DNA from 2 places in the Mycobacterium sp. pV006 genome. Region 2 is predicted to be linked to the other one. Evidence: riboswitches for the same ligand, from Rfam matches in the RefSeq annotation. Region 2 holds a riboswitch; the other holds the start of a gene.
The links. Region 2 has a riboswitch for cobalamin ahead of ACAG25_RS12270 (energy-coupling factor ABC transporter permease). Riboswitches for the same ligand answer to the same signal wherever they lie in the genome.
Positions count from the first base shown of each region.

Region 1: it holds a riboswitch for cobalamin, as region 2 does, so the genes downstream of both, metE (5-methyltetrahydropteroyltriglutamate--homocysteine S-methyltransferase) here and ACAG25_RS12270 (energy-coupling factor ABC transporter permease) in region 2, are expected to answer to the same signal.

Region 1 is NZ_JBGGKT010000022.1:33,582-42,123, reverse strand. It holds gene ACAG25_RS23095 (superoxide dismutase) at 1-50, opposite strand, end outside; gene metE (5-methyltetrahydropteroyltriglutamate--homocysteine S-methyltransferase) at 252-2,537, opposite strand; cobalamin riboswitch at 2,658-2,852, opposite strand; gene ACAG25_RS23085 (GntR family transcriptional regulator) at 2,920-3,600, opposite strand; gene ACAG25_RS23080 (LLM class flavin-dependent oxidoreductase) at 3,670-5,037, shown strand; gene ACAG25_RS23075 (CaiB/BaiF CoA transferase family protein) at 5,052-6,236, shown strand; gene ACAG25_RS23070 (CoA ester lyase) at 6,253-7,179, shown strand; gene prpD (2-methylcitrate dehydratase PrpD) at 7,172-8,542, shown strand, end outside.
Region 2 is NZ_JBGGKT010000006.1:254,536-263,077, reverse strand. It holds gene ACAG25_RS12285 (energy-coupling factor ABC transporter ATP-binding protein) at 1-618, opposite strand, end outside; gene ACAG25_RS12280 (CbiQ family ECF transporter T component) at 611-1,357, opposite strand; gene ACAG25_RS12275 (energy-coupling factor ABC transporter substrate-binding protein) at 1,354-1,701, opposite strand; gene ACAG25_RS12270 (energy-coupling factor ABC transporter permease) at 1,698-2,411, opposite strand; cobalamin riboswitch at 2,450-2,652, opposite strand; gene ACAG25_RS12265 (serine hydrolase) at 2,667-4,025, opposite strand; gene mhuD (mycobilin-forming heme oxygenase MhuD) at 4,000-4,317, opposite strand; gene ACAG25_RS12255 (alpha/beta fold hydrolase) at 4,369-5,124, shown strand; gene ACAG25_RS12250 (GlxA family transcriptional regulator) at 5,165-6,145, shown strand; gene ACAG25_RS12245 (A/G-specific adenine glycosylase) at 6,088-7,044, opposite strand; gene ACAG25_RS12240 (carbonic anhydrase) at 7,043-7,663, shown strand; gene ACAG25_RS12235 (hypothetical protein) at 7,728-8,501, shown strand; gene disA (DNA integrity scanning diadenylate cyclase DisA) at 8,498-8,542, opposite strand, start outside.

The DNA of each region.
Region 1 (8,542 bases), on a different contig from region 2:
TCGAGTGCGCCGTAGTCGTAATCCAGGTCCGGCAGCGTGTACTCGGCCATGAAGGTCCTCTCTTTGCGTGAGTGGAACGCGATGGCGCCGCAGCGGTCACCGCGGGTCCGGAACCACCGTAGGGCTGGCCAACCGCATCTGTCTACCTGCACATGTGTTCAGCTATAAAGGTGAGCGAACCGCCGAGCTGACGTCGCCCACGCCGGGCGCGGCGACCGTGGCCGTGTGGCTCACGGTCGCCACCTCGCCGACTACGCGCTGTCGCGGATCTGCTTGGCCGCAGCCACCATGTTGCGCAGCGACTCGGTCACCTCGTCGGTCTTCCGGGTCTTCAGTCCGCAGTCGGGGTTGACCCAGAGTCGTTCGGCGGGAACAGCTTTCAACGCTTCCCGTAGCGATGTCACCATTTCCTCGGTGGTGGGCACCCGCGGCGAGTGGATGTCGTAGACGCCGGGACCGATGCCGTTGCCGAAGCCCGCCGCGTTGAGGTCGTCGAGCACCTCCATGTGAGACCGGGCCGCCTCGATCGACGTCACGTCGGCGCCCAGATCGGCGATGGCGCCGATCACCTCGCCGAACTCCGAGTAGCACAGGTGGGTGTGCACCTGGGTCGAATCGGCTACCCCCGAGGTCGCCAGCCGGAACGCGTCGACCGCCCATTTCAGGTAAGCGTCCTTGTCCTTCGCGCGCAACGGCAGCAGTTCACGCAGCGCGGGCTCGTCCACCTGGATGATGCCGATGCCGGCGGACTCCAGGTCCACAGTCTCTTCGCGGATCGCCAGCGCCACCTGTGCTGCAGTATCGGAAAGCGGCTGGTCGTCGCGGACGAACGACCACGCGAGGATCGTCACCGGTCCGGTCAGCATGCCTTTGATGGGACGCGACGTCAGCGACTGGGCGAACGTCGCCCATTCGACGGTCATCGGCTTCGGGCGGGCCACGTCGCCGTAGAGGATCGGTGGCCGCACGCACCGGCTGCCGTAGGACTGCACCCAGCCGTTCTGTGTGGCGAAGAACCCGTCGAGCTGCTCGGCGAAGTACTGCACCATGTCGTTGCGCTCCGGCTCGCCGTGCACCAGCACGTCGATACCCAGGTCCTCCTGCAGCTTGATGACCGCAGCGATCTCGTCCTTCATCCGCTGCTCGTAGGTGGCGGCATCGATCTTGCCCGACCGGAGTTCGGCGCGGGCCACCCGGATCGCCGACGTCTGCGGATACGAACCGATCGTCGTGGTGGGCAGGGAGGGCAGCTGCAGCCGTTCCTGTTGTGCGGCGCGACGCCGGTCGGGTGCGCCGCGGCGGGTGCCCGACGCGGAGATCGCGGCCAGCCGCGACCGTATGTCGGCGTTGTTCAGCCGGGGATCCGCGCTGCGGGACGCGATCGCGGCGTCGGACGCGGCGATCTCGGCCGCGATGGCGTCGCGGCCGTCCCTGAGCCCGCGGGCCAGCGCGACGACCTCGGTGACCTTCTCGAATCCGAACGCCAGCCAGCTGCGCAAGTCCGCGTCGATGTCGTCTTCCGCATCCAGGGTGTAGGGAACATGCAGGGTCGAGCACGACGTGGACACGGCCAGTGTCCCGACCGAATCCCGCAGCGACGCAACGGTGGTCAGCGCGGCCTGCAGATCGGTGCGCCAGACGTTGCGACCATCCACGATGCCGGCGACGACGGTCTTGTTCGTCAGCGCGGGAACCGCCGCCACCGCCGTGGCCGATCCGGCGACGAGATCGACGCCGATCGCCTCCACGGGCGTGTCGGCCAGCGCGGGTAGGGCATCGGTCAGGTGGCCGAAATAGGTCGCCACGAAGATCGCGGGTCGAGCGGCCGAGCGACCGAGTGTGTCGTAGGTCTGCTGGACCAGGCCGGCGACATCGTCAAGGGTGTCGGTGACGAGCACGGGCTCGTCGATCTGGACCCACTCCACGCCCCGCTCGGCGAGCAGGGCGAGAAGTTCCGCGTAGACGACGGTGAGGTCGGCGAGCCGGTCCAGCGGCACACCGGTGTCGCCGACCGCCTTGCTGAGTGCGAGGAACGTGATCGGTCCGATGAGCACAGGCCGCGCCGGAATATCCTGCGCCCGAGCTTCTTCCAGTTCGCTCAGCACTTTGCTGGGGTTCAAGCGGAACCGGGTGTCCGGACCGATCTCGGGAACGAGGTAGTGGTAGTTGGTGTCGAACCACTTCGTCATCTCCAGCGGCGCGATGTCAGCGCCGTCGTAGGTCCCCCCGCGCGCGGCGGCGAAGTAGCGGTCGAGTTCGTCGCTCACCCCCGCGACGGGATCGGGCAGCGCGTCGAACAGCACCGCGGTGTCGAGCATCTGGTCGTAGTAGGAGAAGGTGTTCACCGGCACGGAGTCCAGGCCGGCCGCGCTGAGCGACGCCCAGGTGTTGCGCCGGATCTCTGCGGCGACGGTTTCCAGCTCGGAGCGGTCGAGGGCTGCGGCCCAGTACTTTTCGACGGCGCGCTTGAGCTCACGGTTGGGGCCGATGCGCGGCGAACCGAGGATGGTGGCGGTGAACGGGTGAACTTCGGTCATCACATGTCCTGTTGGTGCGACGGGAGGTCATCGCCGACGGACGCCGGACCGAGCACGGAGCACCCAGCGGTGTCCGTTTCGGCCGACGCCCACTCCACGAGGCGATGAACCACCGGACGCGGCGCGCCCGGTACAGCCGGCAGGTCTTCGGACTCGCAGGCGCGCACGACATCTCGTGCACCTACTGGCCGTCGCTTCCCAGCCCGTGAAGGGCCAGTGCGTGTGACGGCGGTCGTTCCTGCATACCGCTGCGGGACAGTCCCGGATTCTCACCGGGTTCCCTCTCGCGTCCGCACCTGTGTCAGCGTGCGGCGCTCGATGTCCGACGCGGTTCTCGCGAAGAGGCCGCGCCGGTCAAACCAGCTGCGCCAGCAGCGTACCTCTATCGCGCTTCGGGCCGCCTCGCCGACTCGTCGGCCCGGCGCCGGTCCAGCCATTCGACCAGCGAGCGACCCGCTTCCAGGACGTGCCGTTCGGCGATGGCGCGCGCGTGGTCGCCGTCGCGCCGCTCGAGTGCTTCGAGCAGTTCCTCGTGTTCGGACAGCGAGTGCTTCTCGTGCTCGGGGAACAGCACCAGGAAGTTGGTCGGCACGACGCGCGCGGCCTGTTTGATCTGGGTCATCAGTCGCGGCGAGTGCGCTGCACGGTGAATGGCTTGGTGGAACAACCAATTCGCCTCGCCGATCGCATCGTCCCCGGAATGCGCGGCCACACCGGCGGCGAGTTCGCGCAGGTGGGCCAGTTCCTCGGAGCTGACCCGCTCGGCGGCCCACGCCGCGGCCTGACCGGTGAGCACGCCGAGGATCGTAAAGCTGTCCAGGACGTCGGCAGGGCTGATCCCGATCACGGTGATGCCACTGCGGGGGGCCACCCGGACCAGACCCTCGAAGGAGAGTTCCAGAAGGGCCTCGCGCACGGGGGTGCGACTGGTGGCGAATTCCTCGGTGATCGCGTCGAGATCGATGCGGCTTCCCGCGGGCAGAGCCCCCGTGAGGATGCGATCGCGCAGTTCGCGGGCGGCGCGTTCGCGGACCGTCCCGCCGATGTCGACCGCTCCCGTCATGGTCGGAGTTTAGCAACATGACACACTTCACATTTGATACCTGATATATCAAATGTTAGATTCCAGACTATGGCTCAGCGACGCACCGACAAGATGTCCCTGGTGGCTTTCATGCAGGCCGGAAGCACTTCGGTGTACGCCGGCTCGTGGCGCCACCCCGCCACCGAGCACGGCTACCTGGACGCCTCGTACTACGCGAAGGTCGGCCGACAGCTAGAAGAAGGTTGCTTCGACCTGATGTTCTTCGACGACCGGTTGGCGATGCCCGGAATCTATGGGGGCTCGGTCGCCGAGGCCGTGCGTTACGGCGCACGCCCCGTCAAGCTCGACCTCAGCGTCATCCTCGGGGTGTTGGCCCAGTCCACCTCACGGATCGGATTGGGTGCCACCTACTCGACGACCTACTACCTGCCGTTCCACGTCGCGCGCACCTTCGCGACTCTGGACCACCTCTCCGGTGGCCGGGCGGCCTGGAATGTCGTCACGTCGGTCAACGACAGCGAGGCACAGAACTTCGGCGTGGACGCCCACCTCGGCCACGACGAGCGCTACGACCGCGCCGACGAATTCCTCGACGTCGTCACCGGCTTGTGGGACACCTGGGAGGACGGTGCGGTCCTGCACGACCGTGCCGGCGGCCTGTACGCGGACCCCGGCAAGGTGCGCGAACTGGGGTACACCGGGCGGTACTTTTCCGCGCGAGGGCCGCTGACCGTGCCGCGGACGCCGCAGGGACGACCGGTCATCCTGCAGGCCGGATCCTCCGGCCGCGGCCGCGACTTCGCCTCGCGCTGGGCCGAATTGATCTTCACCGGCGACCCCGGACTGGCCATAGCCGCCGAGCACTACGCCGACCAGAAGGCCCGCATCGCCGACGCCGGCCGCGACCCGGCCAAGGTCAAGATCTGCCCGATGGCCTACGCGGTGGTCGGGGAGAGCGAGTCACACGCCAAGGAACGCGAGGCGATGTTCTTGCACGACCTCGTCGACCCGATGGCCTCGCTGACGCTGTTGTCGGAGCTGATGAACCACGACTTCGCGCAGCACGACCTCGACGACCCGATCACCGACGAGCTCATCGCGTCGGTGTCCGGTATCCGGGGCTTGGTGCAGAACATCCGCAAACACATCGGCGGCGACACCGTGACCATCCGCGACCTCGCCGGGCACCGCGCCACCCTGTTGCAGGGACCGCGGTTCGTCGGTACCGGGGAGCAGGTCGCTGACCAGATGGCCGAGTGGTTCGAGGCCGAGGCCTGTGACGGGTTCGTCCTGGCCGCGACGCACATGCCGGGAGCGTTCGAGGACGTGGTGCGCATGGTGGTGCCCGAGCTGCAGCGACGCGGACTGTTCCGCACCGCCTACGAGGCCTCGACGCTGCGCGGTCATCTGGGACTGGATCGTCCCGTGGCCACCGGCATGGGCGCCACCGCCTGATGGCCTCGCGGCAGATGCTCGAGGGGGTGCGGGTTCTCGACTTCGCGACCCTGGCCGCCGCCCCGCTGGCCGCGACCTACCTCGGGGAGTTCGGAGCCGAGGTGATCAAGGTCGAACAACCGCGTCACGGCGACCCGATACGGTCCTGGGGCAATCAGCGCGACGGTGTCGGCCTGATGTGGAAATCGGTGTCCCGCAACAAGAAATCCGTCACACTCGACCTGCGCGGTGACGAGGGTCAGGCGCTGGCGCACCGGCTCGTCGAGCAAGCCGACGTCGTTGTGGTCAACACCCGGCCCCAGACGTTGAGCCGCTGGCACATGGATTACCACACGCTGCGTGGTGTCAACGACCGAATCGTCATGCTCCACATCACCGGGTACGGACTGTCGGGGCCCAAGGCGCAGCGACCCGGATTCGGCACCCTCGGCGAGGCGATGAGCGGGTTCGCCCACCTCACCGGCGAGGCCGACGGCCCACCGACCCTGCCGCCGTTCATGCTGGCCGACGGCGTCGCATCCTTGAACGCCGCGTACGCCGTACTGATGGCGCTCTACCACCGTGACGTCCACGGCGGCGGCGGACAGCTGATCGACATCAACCTGATCGACCCGTTGGCGCGGCTGCTCGAGCAGACGCTGCTGGGCTACGACCAACTCGGACTGGTGCCGCGGCGGGCCGGGAACCGGTGGGACATCTCCGCCCCGCGCAACACCTATCAGACCGCCGACGGCAAGTGGCTGGCGATGTCGGGAAGCTCGCCGGCGCTGGCACTGCGCGTGTTCACCGCGATCGGCCGGGCCGACCTCGTCTCTGATGCCGACTTCTCCGATCCGCAGCGACGGCTGGCCCGCGCCCGCGAGGTGGACGCGGTGGTGGCCGAGTGGGTCGCCACCAAGACCCTCGCCGAGGCGATGGCGGTGTTCGACGCGGCCGAGGTCGCCGCCGCCCCGGTTTACGACATCGTAGATCTGGTGGCCGACGCCCAACTTCGTCACCGCGGTGTGTTCGTCAGCGTCGACGACACCGAGCTGGGCCGGATGACCGTGCAGGCGCCGGTACCGCGCTTCTCCGAAAGTGACGGCCGGATCGACCATCTCGGCCCGCCGCTCGGCGAACACAACGACGAGGTCTACGGGAAACTGCTGGGCCTCAACACTTCTCAAATCGACGACCTGCGCGCCCGCGGCGTGCTCTGACCCCGAAGGAATTTCGATGACCGATTTATTGCGCCGCTCTGAGCTCGCCTTACCGGCCAGCAACGACAACATGTTCGACAAAGCCGCCTCCTGCGGCGCGGACCTGGTCTTCCTGGACCTCGAAGACGCGGTCCCACCGGCATTCAAGGTGGAATCCCGCGCCAAGGCCATCAGAGCCCTCAACGAGCTCGACTGGGGGCACACGGCTCGCGCCATCCGCATCAACGGCCTGGACACGCCGTGGTGCCACGACGACCTCATCGAGGTGGTGACCGAGGCGGGAGAGAACCTCGATACCGTCGTCATCCCGAAGGCTCGCACGGCACGCGACGTCTGGTGGGTCGACGTGCTGCTGACCCAGCTCGAAGCGAAACTCGGTCTGCAGCGCGAGATCCGCCTGGAGGTGCTCATCGAGGAGGTCGAGGGTCTGGCCAATGCCGAGGAGATCGCCGTGGCCAGCCCACGCCTGGACGCCCTGATCTTCGGTGTCGGGGATTTTTCGCTGTCCCAGGGCGCCCGGGTGGACACCAACTTCGACCCGCTGGGCGAGTACCCCGGCGACTTCTGGGTGTACGCCCGCAACAAGATCATGGTCGCCGCGCGCATCGCCGGCATCGACGCGATCGACTCGCCGTACCCGGATTACAAGAACCTGCAGGGCTACGAGCGTGACGCGCGCCGGTCCTCACTGATGGGTTACACCGGTAAGTGGGCGATCCATCCCGACCAGGTGCCGATCGCCAACGCGGTGTACGCACCCACCGACGACGAAATCGCCCGTGCGGAACGCAATGTCAAGGCCTATCGGGAAGCCGAGGAGAAGGGCCGCGGCGCGGTGGGCGTCGAAGGCGTACTGGTCGACGCCGCGCACGTGAAGATGGCCGAGGAAACCCTGGCGCGCGCGGCATTGATCGGTTCTGCGTACCGTGCGGAGCATGCGTGAGCACGACGTCCGCACCCGGCGCAGCGCCGAGGACTTCCCGCGCGACGAACACCTGGCCTGGAAGATCGCCCAAGTCGCGGCCGACCCGGTTCCGGTCGACGCCGACGTCGGGGAGATGGTGCAGAACCGGATCATCGACAACGCGGCAGTGTCGGCGGCCGCGGTCACGCGTCGACCCGTTGCGGTCGCCCGGGCGCAGGCACAGGCGCATCGGACCCGGACCGGTGCGGCGGTCTTCGGCGTCGACGGCACCTATTCCGCCGAATGGGCGGCCTGGGCCAACGGCGTAGCCGTCCGGGAGCTGGATTTTCACGACACCTTCCTGGCCGCGGACTACTCCCACCCGGGTGACAACATCCCCCCGCTCGTCGCCGTGGCGCAGCAACTCGGCGTCGGCGGCACCGACCTGACCCGCGGCCTGGCCACCGCCTACGAGATCCAGATCGACCTGGTCCGCGGAATCTGCTTGCACGAACACAAGATCGACCACGTCGCGCACCTGGGCCCCTCTGTCGCAGCCGGATTGGGGACCATGCTGCGGCTGGATCCCGACACGATCTACGCCGCGATCGGTCAGGCGCTGCATCTGACCACCGCGACCCGGCAGTCCCGCAAGGGACTGATCTCCTCCTGGAAGGCGTATGCCCCCGCCCACGCGGGCAAGGTCGCCATCGAAGCCGTCGACCGCGCCATGCGCGGTGAAGGATCGCCGGCGCCGATCTGGGAGGGCGAGGACGGCGTGATCGCCTGGATGCTGGCCGGACCCGAGCACACCTACCAGGTCCCGCTGCCCGAACCCGGCGAACCCAAACGCGCGATCCTGGACAGCTACACGAAAGAGCATTCCGCCGAGTACCAGAGCCAGGCACCGATCGACCTCGCCCGCCGGATGCGTGAGCGCATCGGCGATCTCGACCAGATCGAGTCGATTGTCTTGCACACCAGCCATCACACCCATGTGGTCATCGGAACCGGCAGCAACGATCCGCAGAAGTTCGACCCGGACGCCTCCCGGGAGACACTGGACCACTCGGTGATGTACATCTTCGCGGTCGCGCTGCAGGACGGGGTCTGGCATCACGAGACGTCGTACGCGCCGGAACGGGCACACCGGCCCGACACCATCGACCTGTGGCGCAAGATCTCCACCGTCCAGGACCCGGAGTGGACCCGGCGCTACCACTCCAACGACCCCGCGGAGAAAGCGTTCGGCGCCGAGGCGGTCGTGACGCTGAAGAACGGTGACGTCATCAGCGACGAGCTCGCCGTCGCCGACGCCCACCCGCTGGGCGCGCGGCCGTTCGCCCGGCAGCAGTACCGCGACAAGTTCACCACCCTGGCCGACGGCATCGTCGATCCTGCC
Region 2 (8,542 bases):
GACGTCGACGTCGTGGGTGGCCAAGACCACGGCCGTCCCGGTGTCGGACAGCGTGGTCAGCGTCTGCAACAGATCGTCCACAGCGCGCGGATCCAGACCGGCGGTGGCCTCGTCGAGCAGCAGCACGCCGGGTCGCATCGCCACCGCTCCGGCAATCGCCACCCGTTTGCGCTGCCCGAACGACAGATGGGTGGGCGTGTGGTCGGCGAGGTCGGCCACTCCCAGTGCGGTCATCGCGGTGTCGACGCGCTCGAGCACCTCGGCTCTGTCCAGGCCCATGTTCATCGGCCCGAACGACACGTCGGCGCGCACGGTGGCACCGACGATCTGGTCGTCGGGTTCCTGCAGCACCATCTGCATCCGGCTGCGTAGACGCGTGCGCGCGGCCCGCGACCCGTCGACCGCGGTGCCGTCCAGCATCACCGAACCGGTCGTCGGCCTGAGCAGACCCACCAGGATGCGCAGCAGGGTGGTCTTGCCCGATCCGTTGGCGCCCAGCAGCGCGATCCGCTGACCGGGCCGCAGCGCCAGGTCGACCCCGTCGAGGATCCGCGGGCCCCGCGGGTACCCGAAACCGACGTCGCGCAACTCCAGTGCGCCGGACCGGTCGTCACCCACCGGTCCACATCCTCGAGCTCAGGACCGCGGTCGCGGCGAGACCGCCGAGCATTGCCGCGATCACGGCGAGACGCACCCGACGCACCGGGTGGTCCGCGGTGAGCACCGCGGTCATCCCCGGTTCGGCGCGCAGTGACATCGCCTCGGACATCGCGCGGGCGCGGTCGGTGCCGCGGACGAAGATCAGCGCGAACTGGGCGCCGATGACCGCGATCGCATCGCGCGGCCGGCGCAGCCCCAGACGCAGCGCCACCGCGTCGCGCGCCATCCGGGCGGAGCGCAGCAGGATTCCCACCTGCCGGTAGGTCAGGTCGATGACATGACACAGCGCCGCCGGGACCCCGGCGCGGCGCGCCAGATCCAGCAGATCGGCCATCAACGTCGTCATCGCCAGACCGATGGTGGCCGCCGACGCGGCGATCGCACGCAGCGCTGTGTCGATCGCGAGATCGACACCGCCGGGCTCCAGGTGCGGTCCGCCGCGCAGGCTGACCGCGATCGGCACGGAGCCCAGCGCGATGAACACCATGGGCCCGGCCAGCGCGAGTGTGAAGGTGCGGACCGGAACCCGCGCCAGCGCGAGCGTGGCCACCGCGACCGCGACGAGGATCAACGGTGCCCCGGTCCGCGGCGGCAGCAGCATCGCGCACAGCAGCAGCCCGCCGTAGAGGAACAACTTCTCGGCAGCCGGGTGCCCCGACCAGCGGTTGCGGGCCGCGCTGAGATCGAGCGGGTTCACCCCCCGCTCTGCGCCTCGCTGCGGCCACGGCGACGACCGGCGTACCAGCCGATCGCGCTGCCCAGGACGATGCCGCCGACCCCGGCCTGCAACGCGAACAACCCGGACTCGACCTCGCCGGGCAGCTCTCCGACCAGCGGGGAGAACCAGGGTTCGTAGTCCTCCTGGATGACCGTGATCACCTCTTCGGCCTGCCCGTCGGCGCCGCCGAACTCGGCTTCGGCGTCGCGGGAGTAGCCGTAGAACAGTGAGCCGACCGCGACGGCGGCTGCGAGGAACAGCAGCACGGCGGTCAGGACCAGGATCGACCCGCTGCGCGCGGACCTGTCGGTGCGGGCGCTCATTTGCCGACCTCCGTGCGGTCGGTCGGTTCGGCGCCGGCCGGAACCTCGGCGCCCTTCAGAAAGCCGAGGTTCAGCAGTTCAGAGGACGCCACCTGCATCAACACACGCACCACCACCACGGTGATCAGCCCCTCGACGATCGCGAGCGGCACCTGGGTCAACGCGAAGACGCCGAGGAACTCCACCAGGCTCTCCCCGACACCGCCCTCGGCGGCCGGGAACGCCAGTGCCAGCTGGATGCTGGTGACGAGGTAGGTGACCAGGTCGGCGACGAATGCCAGCGCGAACACCGCGGGCAGCACACCCACCCCGGCGCGGCGCAGCGCGAAGAACACCGCGAACCCGGCCCACGGCCCTGCGATCGCCATCGAGAACGCGTTCGCGCCGAGCGTGGTGATGCCGCCGTGGGCCAGCAGCAGAGCCTGGAAGAGCAGGACGATCGTGCCGAGGAACGCCATCACCGGGGGCCGGAAGATCGCGGTGCCCAGGCCGGTGCCGGTCGGGTGCGAACTCGATCCGGTCACCGACGGCAGCTTGATCGCCGACATGACGAACGAGAACGCGCCGACCGCCGCGAGCAGCGGACCCGAGGACGGATGGCGTTTGACGGTGACGACGACCTGCCTGGCTCCGTAGACGACGAACGGTGCCGCCGCCACGGTCCAGGCCAGCGCGTGCGCCGGCGGAAGAAAGCCTTCTGCGATGTGCATTGTTACTGCTGCGCCTTTCTGCCCAGCACCTCGTGGGCATCGTGTGTCGGTGCCGCGGCCGGTCTCCTGGCTCACGGATCCACCGGCACACCCGAGGTGGGCCGAAACGCCGGTACCCGCCTTCCCACCCACGCGAGACGCGCGGGCAGTGGCATGGAGGGCACCGACTTCCCGTTCACAGTGGCGAGGGCCGCCCCGGATTCACACCGGGTTCCCGTACACCGCAGCAGGTGGAGCGTACCCCCGGGTCGGGGGTCAGGGGGCGACGAGACCGAACATCTGCTCGGCCATCGACAACAGCCACGCCGCCGCGGTCTGGCTGCGGTACTTCGGCCAGTTCGATTGCATGCTGAGCACCCAGGGCTGCCCGGTGCGGTCCACGGCGTACCAGCTGAAGGTCAGGTCGCCCGGCAGATTGCCGGCCTTGGCACCGATGTAGGGCCAGGTCTGGCGGTCCAGGTCGATGCCGGGGATCGCGGAGAGGATGTCGCGGACCGGAGCGGCCTCGCCGACCGCGGATTCCTGCAGGGCGGCGTGTAACCGGCAGATGTCGGCGGCGCTGCCGTACCACTCGGCGCCGATGGCCGACGCCGGCTCGTGTGCGCGTTCGGGGTCGGGTTCGTACGGCCGCGACTTGACCTGCTGCAGCAACTGGGCGCGTTTCTGCGGAGACGCCTCTTTCCACTGTTCGCGCACGTCCGGGCGTCCCCAGCCGACGGAGAACAGCTCGTGCATCGTCGGGAACGGCGTCATGCTGGCCGGGTCGTGGTGCCCCGCGGTGACCAGGGCGCGCTCGACCGCGCCGGGTCCGAGGCGCTCGATCAGCAGGTCGGTGGCCATGTTGTCGCTGGCCGAGATCATCTGCTGGGCGGCGTCGCGTACCGAGACCGTCGCGCCCGGGGGCAGCTTGTCGAAGCCGGAGGAACCCACGGCCTTGGCCTGTGCGGTGATCGTCAGGGTGTCGTCCCACCGCACGGTCCCGCTCTCGACGGCCTCGGCGACCGCGAGCAGCACGTAGAGCTTGAAGATCGATGCCAGCGGCAGCGACAACTCGGTGTTGGTGCCGGCGACCTTCTCGCAGCGCCCGTCGACGACCTTGGCCACCTGGTAGGAGTAGCGCGCTCCGGAAGAGGTGAGCGCGGCGTCGACGTCGGAGAACTGCCGGATCTCCGGCTCGACCAGCGTCACCGCGAATCGGTCGACCATCGACGCGTCGTCGGTGCGGAGCTCGATGACCTGGCCGACCCCGTAGGACGTGGTGACGTGCAGGGTGGCGTTTCCGGCGCCGACGTCGACGTCGGTGACGGTGAACGGGCGGTCCCACCACATGCGGTCCAGCGTGACCCCGACGTGCTCGACGAGCTCCGGGGCGGCCAGCGTCCGGATGCCGTTCTCGCCGATGGGCCAGTCGCTGTTGAGCATGTCCATCGTCTGCTTGGCGCGCAGTCCCTGCGGGGTGTTGATCGCGATGGGGACGCCGTAGGCCGCTTCGGCCGGCGCGGGACGGGTGGCGGCGCAACCGCCGACGAGGGCCGCGACGAGCGACAGCGCGACCGTCACCACGGCCGCGCGGCGCCGCGCCCCTGCGTCAGGACGCGGTGTCGGTCCTGGCAACGTCGAGCACGACCTCGAACTCCAGGAGGGAGGCACCGGTGGCCACGGGGTTCTTGCGCTCGCCGGCGTGGGCTTCGACGGCGGGCCCGTTGGCCCAGGCCTGGAAGGCCTCGTCGGACTCCCACTGCGTCACCACGAAGTAGCGGTTCTCACCCTTGACGGGCCGCAGCAACTGGAAGCCCAGAAAGCCCGGCTGGTTGTCGACGGCATGGGCTCGGTTGGCGAAGCGCTTCTCCAGTTCGGGGCCGGCGTTGGGCGGGACCTCGATTGCATTGATCTTGACCACAGCCATGTCGTTCAGGCTACCGCGTGCCGCGGACGCGATCGTCGGCATGATGACCCTATGGATCTGCTGACCGCGCGCGGCGGTGCGGGCCGGCCGCTGGTGCTGGTGCACGGGCTGATGGGGCGCGGCTCCACCTGGTCGCGCCAGCTGCCGTGGCTGACCCGACTGGGACGGGTGTTCACCTACGACGCCCCGTGGCATCGCGGCCGGGAGGTCCACGACCCGTACCCCATCAGCACCGAACGTTTCGTCGAGGACCTGCGCGACGCCGTGGCGCCGCTGGGGGAGCCGGCGGTCATGGTCGGTCACTCGATGGGGGCGCTGCACTCGTGGTGTCTGGCCGCGGCGCATCCGGAGCTGGTCGCCGCGCTGGTCGTCGAGGACATGGCGCCGGACTTCCGTGGCCGCACCACCGGGCCGTGGGAACCCTGGCTGCACGCGCTGCCGGTCGAGTTCGCTTCAGCCGATGAGGTTTTCGCCGAGTTCGGCCCGGTCGCCGGCCAGTACTTCCTGGAGGCGTTCGACCGCACTCCGACGGGCTGGCGGCTGCACGGGGAACCGGACAGGTGGATCGAGATCGCCGCACAGTGGGGCGAGCGCGACTACTGGACGCAGTGGCAGGCGGTGCGCGCGCCGGCGTTGCTGCTGGAAGCGGCCAACACCGTCGCACCGCCGGACCAGATGCGGGCGATGGCCGAGCAGTCTGCCGGCCGGGCCACCTACCTGCGGATCGCCAACGCCGGACACCTGATCCACGACGACGCGCCGGACCGATATCGGGAGGCGGTCGAGGCCTTCCTCGCGACCGCGTAAATCGATTGGCCGCACCGGGCATCCCGAATAAAATTCGGCCATGACACTGCGATCGGTCTCGGCCCTGGTGCTCGACGACGTTGCGATGTTCGAGTTCGGGGTCATCTGCGAGGTGTTCGGCATCGACCGGTCCGCCGACGACGTCCCGAACTTCGACTTCAAGGTGTGTGGCCCGCAGGCCGGTGTCCCGGTGCGCACGAGTGTCGGCGCGACGCTGACCCCCGAATGCGGACTCGACGGTCTTGCCGGAGTGGATCTGGTCGCGATACCGGCGATCGGTTCCGCCGAATACCTGCCCGCCGCGCTCGAGGCGGTCCGCCAGGCGGCGGCGTCGGGTTCGATCATCCTGACGGTGTGCTCCGGGGCGTTCGTGGCCGGCGCCGCGGGGTTGCTCGACGGCCGGCCCTGCACCACGCACTGGATGCACGCCGAGGAGCTGCAGCGGCGCTACCCGACCGCGGTGGTGGACCGCAACGTGCTGTTCGTCGACGACGGCAACCTGATCACCAGCGCCGGCACGGCCGCAGGCATCGACGCGTGCCTGCATCTGGTGCGCCGCGAACTGGGCAGCGCGGTCACCAACAAGATCGCCCGCCGCATGGTGGTGCCGCCGCAGCGCGACGGCGGTCAGCGCCAGTACATCGACCAACCCATCCCGGTGCGCGGTTCGGATCGCTTCGCCCCGCACCTGGACTGGATCCTGGCCAACCTCGACAAGCCGCACACGGTGAACACGCTGGCCCGCCGCGCCCACATGTCGGGGCGGACCTTCGCGCGCCGCTTCGTCGAGGAGACCGGCCGCACACCGATGCAGTGGGTCACCGATCAGCGCGTGCTGTTCGCGCGCCGTCTGCTCGAGGAGACGACGCTGGACATCGACCGCATCGCCGACCAGAGCGGATTCGGCAGCGCCACGCTGCTGCGCCACCACTTCCGGCGCATCGTCGGCGTCACGCCGTCGGACTATCGCAGGCGCTTCACCGCGGTCACCGCCGAAGCCGAGTGCGCCGAATCGGCGTGAGCCTCGCCCTCCCCGCACAGGGCGAACAGTCCGGCCGGGGTCTGTTCCACGAGGCCGTCGACCAGTAGCGAGTCCAACGCGCGGTCCCGCTGCGCGGTGTCGACGGTCCAGGCCACGTCCAACTGGGCGCGGGTGACCGGGGAGGTGCTGGCGCGCAGCACGTCGAGCAGTCGCCCCCGGGCCTGCCGGTCGGTGCCCGCGTACCGCTGCACGCGTTTGGCAGGTCCGGTCGACGCCGGGAAACCCGCTGCGCGCCAAGAGCATTCACTCAGCGGGCACACGCCGCAGCGAGGCGAACGTGCGGTGCACACCGTCGCGCCCAACTCCATCAGCGCCACCGAGAACACCGGTGCCGTCGCGTCGTCGGGCAGCAGCGCCTCGACGTCGTCGAGGTCGCGCACCGAGGCCGCCGCCGCGTCGGCCCGCCCGTGCACCACGCGGGCCACGACCCGCCGCACGTTGGTGTCGACCACCGGAACCCGTTGCCGGTAGGCGAAGCACGCCACCGCGCGTGCGGTGTAGGTCCCGATGCCCGGCAATGCCAGCAGGGTGTCGACGTCGGCGGGGACCACGTCGGCGTGCTCGGTGGCGATCACCGTGGCGCACTCATGCAGCCGCTTGGCCCGCCGCGGGTAGCCGAGCTTCCCCCAGGCCCGCAGCACCTCGGCCGGACCGGCGGACGCGGTCGCCGACGGGGTGGGCCAGCGCGCCACCCAGTCCCGCCAGATCGGCTCGACGCGGGCCACCGGCGTCTGCTGCAGCATGAACTCGCTGACCAGGATCTGCCACGCCGACACCCCCGGCTGCCGCCACGGCAGGTCCCGTTGTTCGCGGTCGTACCAGGCAAGCAGCTCAATGGGATCGATCATCGGCGTTTCCTGGTGCACAATGACGGCCATGCCGAACACCAGCCCATTGACCGCCTGGAAAGCACTCAAAGAGGGTAACGAGCGCTTCGTCGCGGGCAAGGCCATGCACCCCAGCCAGAGCGTCGAGCACCGGGCCAGCCTGGCCGCCTCGCAGAAGCCGACGGCGGTCGTATTCGGCTGCGGCGACAGCCGCGTGGCCGCAGAACTGCTCTTCGACCAGGGCCTCGGCGACATGTTCGTGGTGCGCACGGCCGGCCACGTGATCGACTCCGCGGTGCTGGGCTCGATCGAGTACGCCGTGGCGATCCTCGAGGTGCCACTGATCGTGGTGCTCGGCCACGACAGCTGCGGCGCGGTCAAGGCCGCGCTGGCGGCGCTGGACGAGGGCGAGGTGCCCGGCGGCTATGTGCGTGACGTCGTCGAGCGGGTCATGCCCTCGATCCTGCTGGGCCGCCGCGACGGTCTCGCCCGCGTCGACGAGTTCGAGGCGCGCCACGTCATCGAGACCGGCCAGCAGCTGCTGAACCGGTCGACCACGATCGACGACGCGGTCAAGGCCGGCACCCTGGCCATCGCCGGGGTCACCTACCACCTGTCCGACGGGCAGATCGCACTGCGCGATCACATCGGCGACATCGGCGAGAGCTGACCTCGGCGGCGACACGCCGACACGCCTCGACCGACACGGGATGACCTGGGCTTACCGTGGTTACGTGCTGGATCTAGAACCGCAGGGCCCGCTGCCCACCCAGATCTACTGGCGACGCCGGGCGCTGGCGCTCGGCATCGCGGTGCTGGTCATCGCGATCATCGCCGCCGTGATCGCGGTCGTGGTGTCCAACAGCACCAGCGACGAGCAACCCACCGCCAACGAGTCGTCCGCCGAGACGGTCGCCGACGCGCCACCGCCTCTGCCCGGTCAGGACCCCGAGGTCAAGTCGCCGATCCAGCCGCCGGCCCAGGACGCCCCGCCGCCCACCCCGACTCCGACCGCCGCCGTCGTCCCCCCGCCGATCCTGCGGGAGGGTGACGACTGCCCGGATTCGACGCTGGCGGTCAAGGGCATCACCAACGAACCGCAGTACGTCGTCGGCGACCAGCCCAAGTTCACGATGGTCGTCACCAACATCGGTCTGGTCGCCTGCCAGCGCGACGTCGGCGCCGCGGTGCTCGCCGCCTACGTGTACTCGCTGGACAACCAGCGCCTGTGGAGCAACCTGGACTGCGCACCGTCCAACGAGACACTGATCAAGACGTTCCAGCCCGGCGAACAGGTCACCACCGAGGTGACGTGGACGGGCATGGGTTCGGCGCCCAACTGCCCGCTGCCGCGGCAACCGATCGGTCCGGGCACCTACAACCTCGTCGTCCAGCTGGGCAATCTGAGATCGGCCACGGTGCCGTTCATCCTCGCCCCGACCGCACAGGTGCCGCCGCCGCCCGCCGAGGGCGTGCCGCACCTGCCGGCGCCGCCGCCGGCGGGTTAAGCCAGCCGATCGGCGATCGTCGACTCGGCCAGCTGCGACAG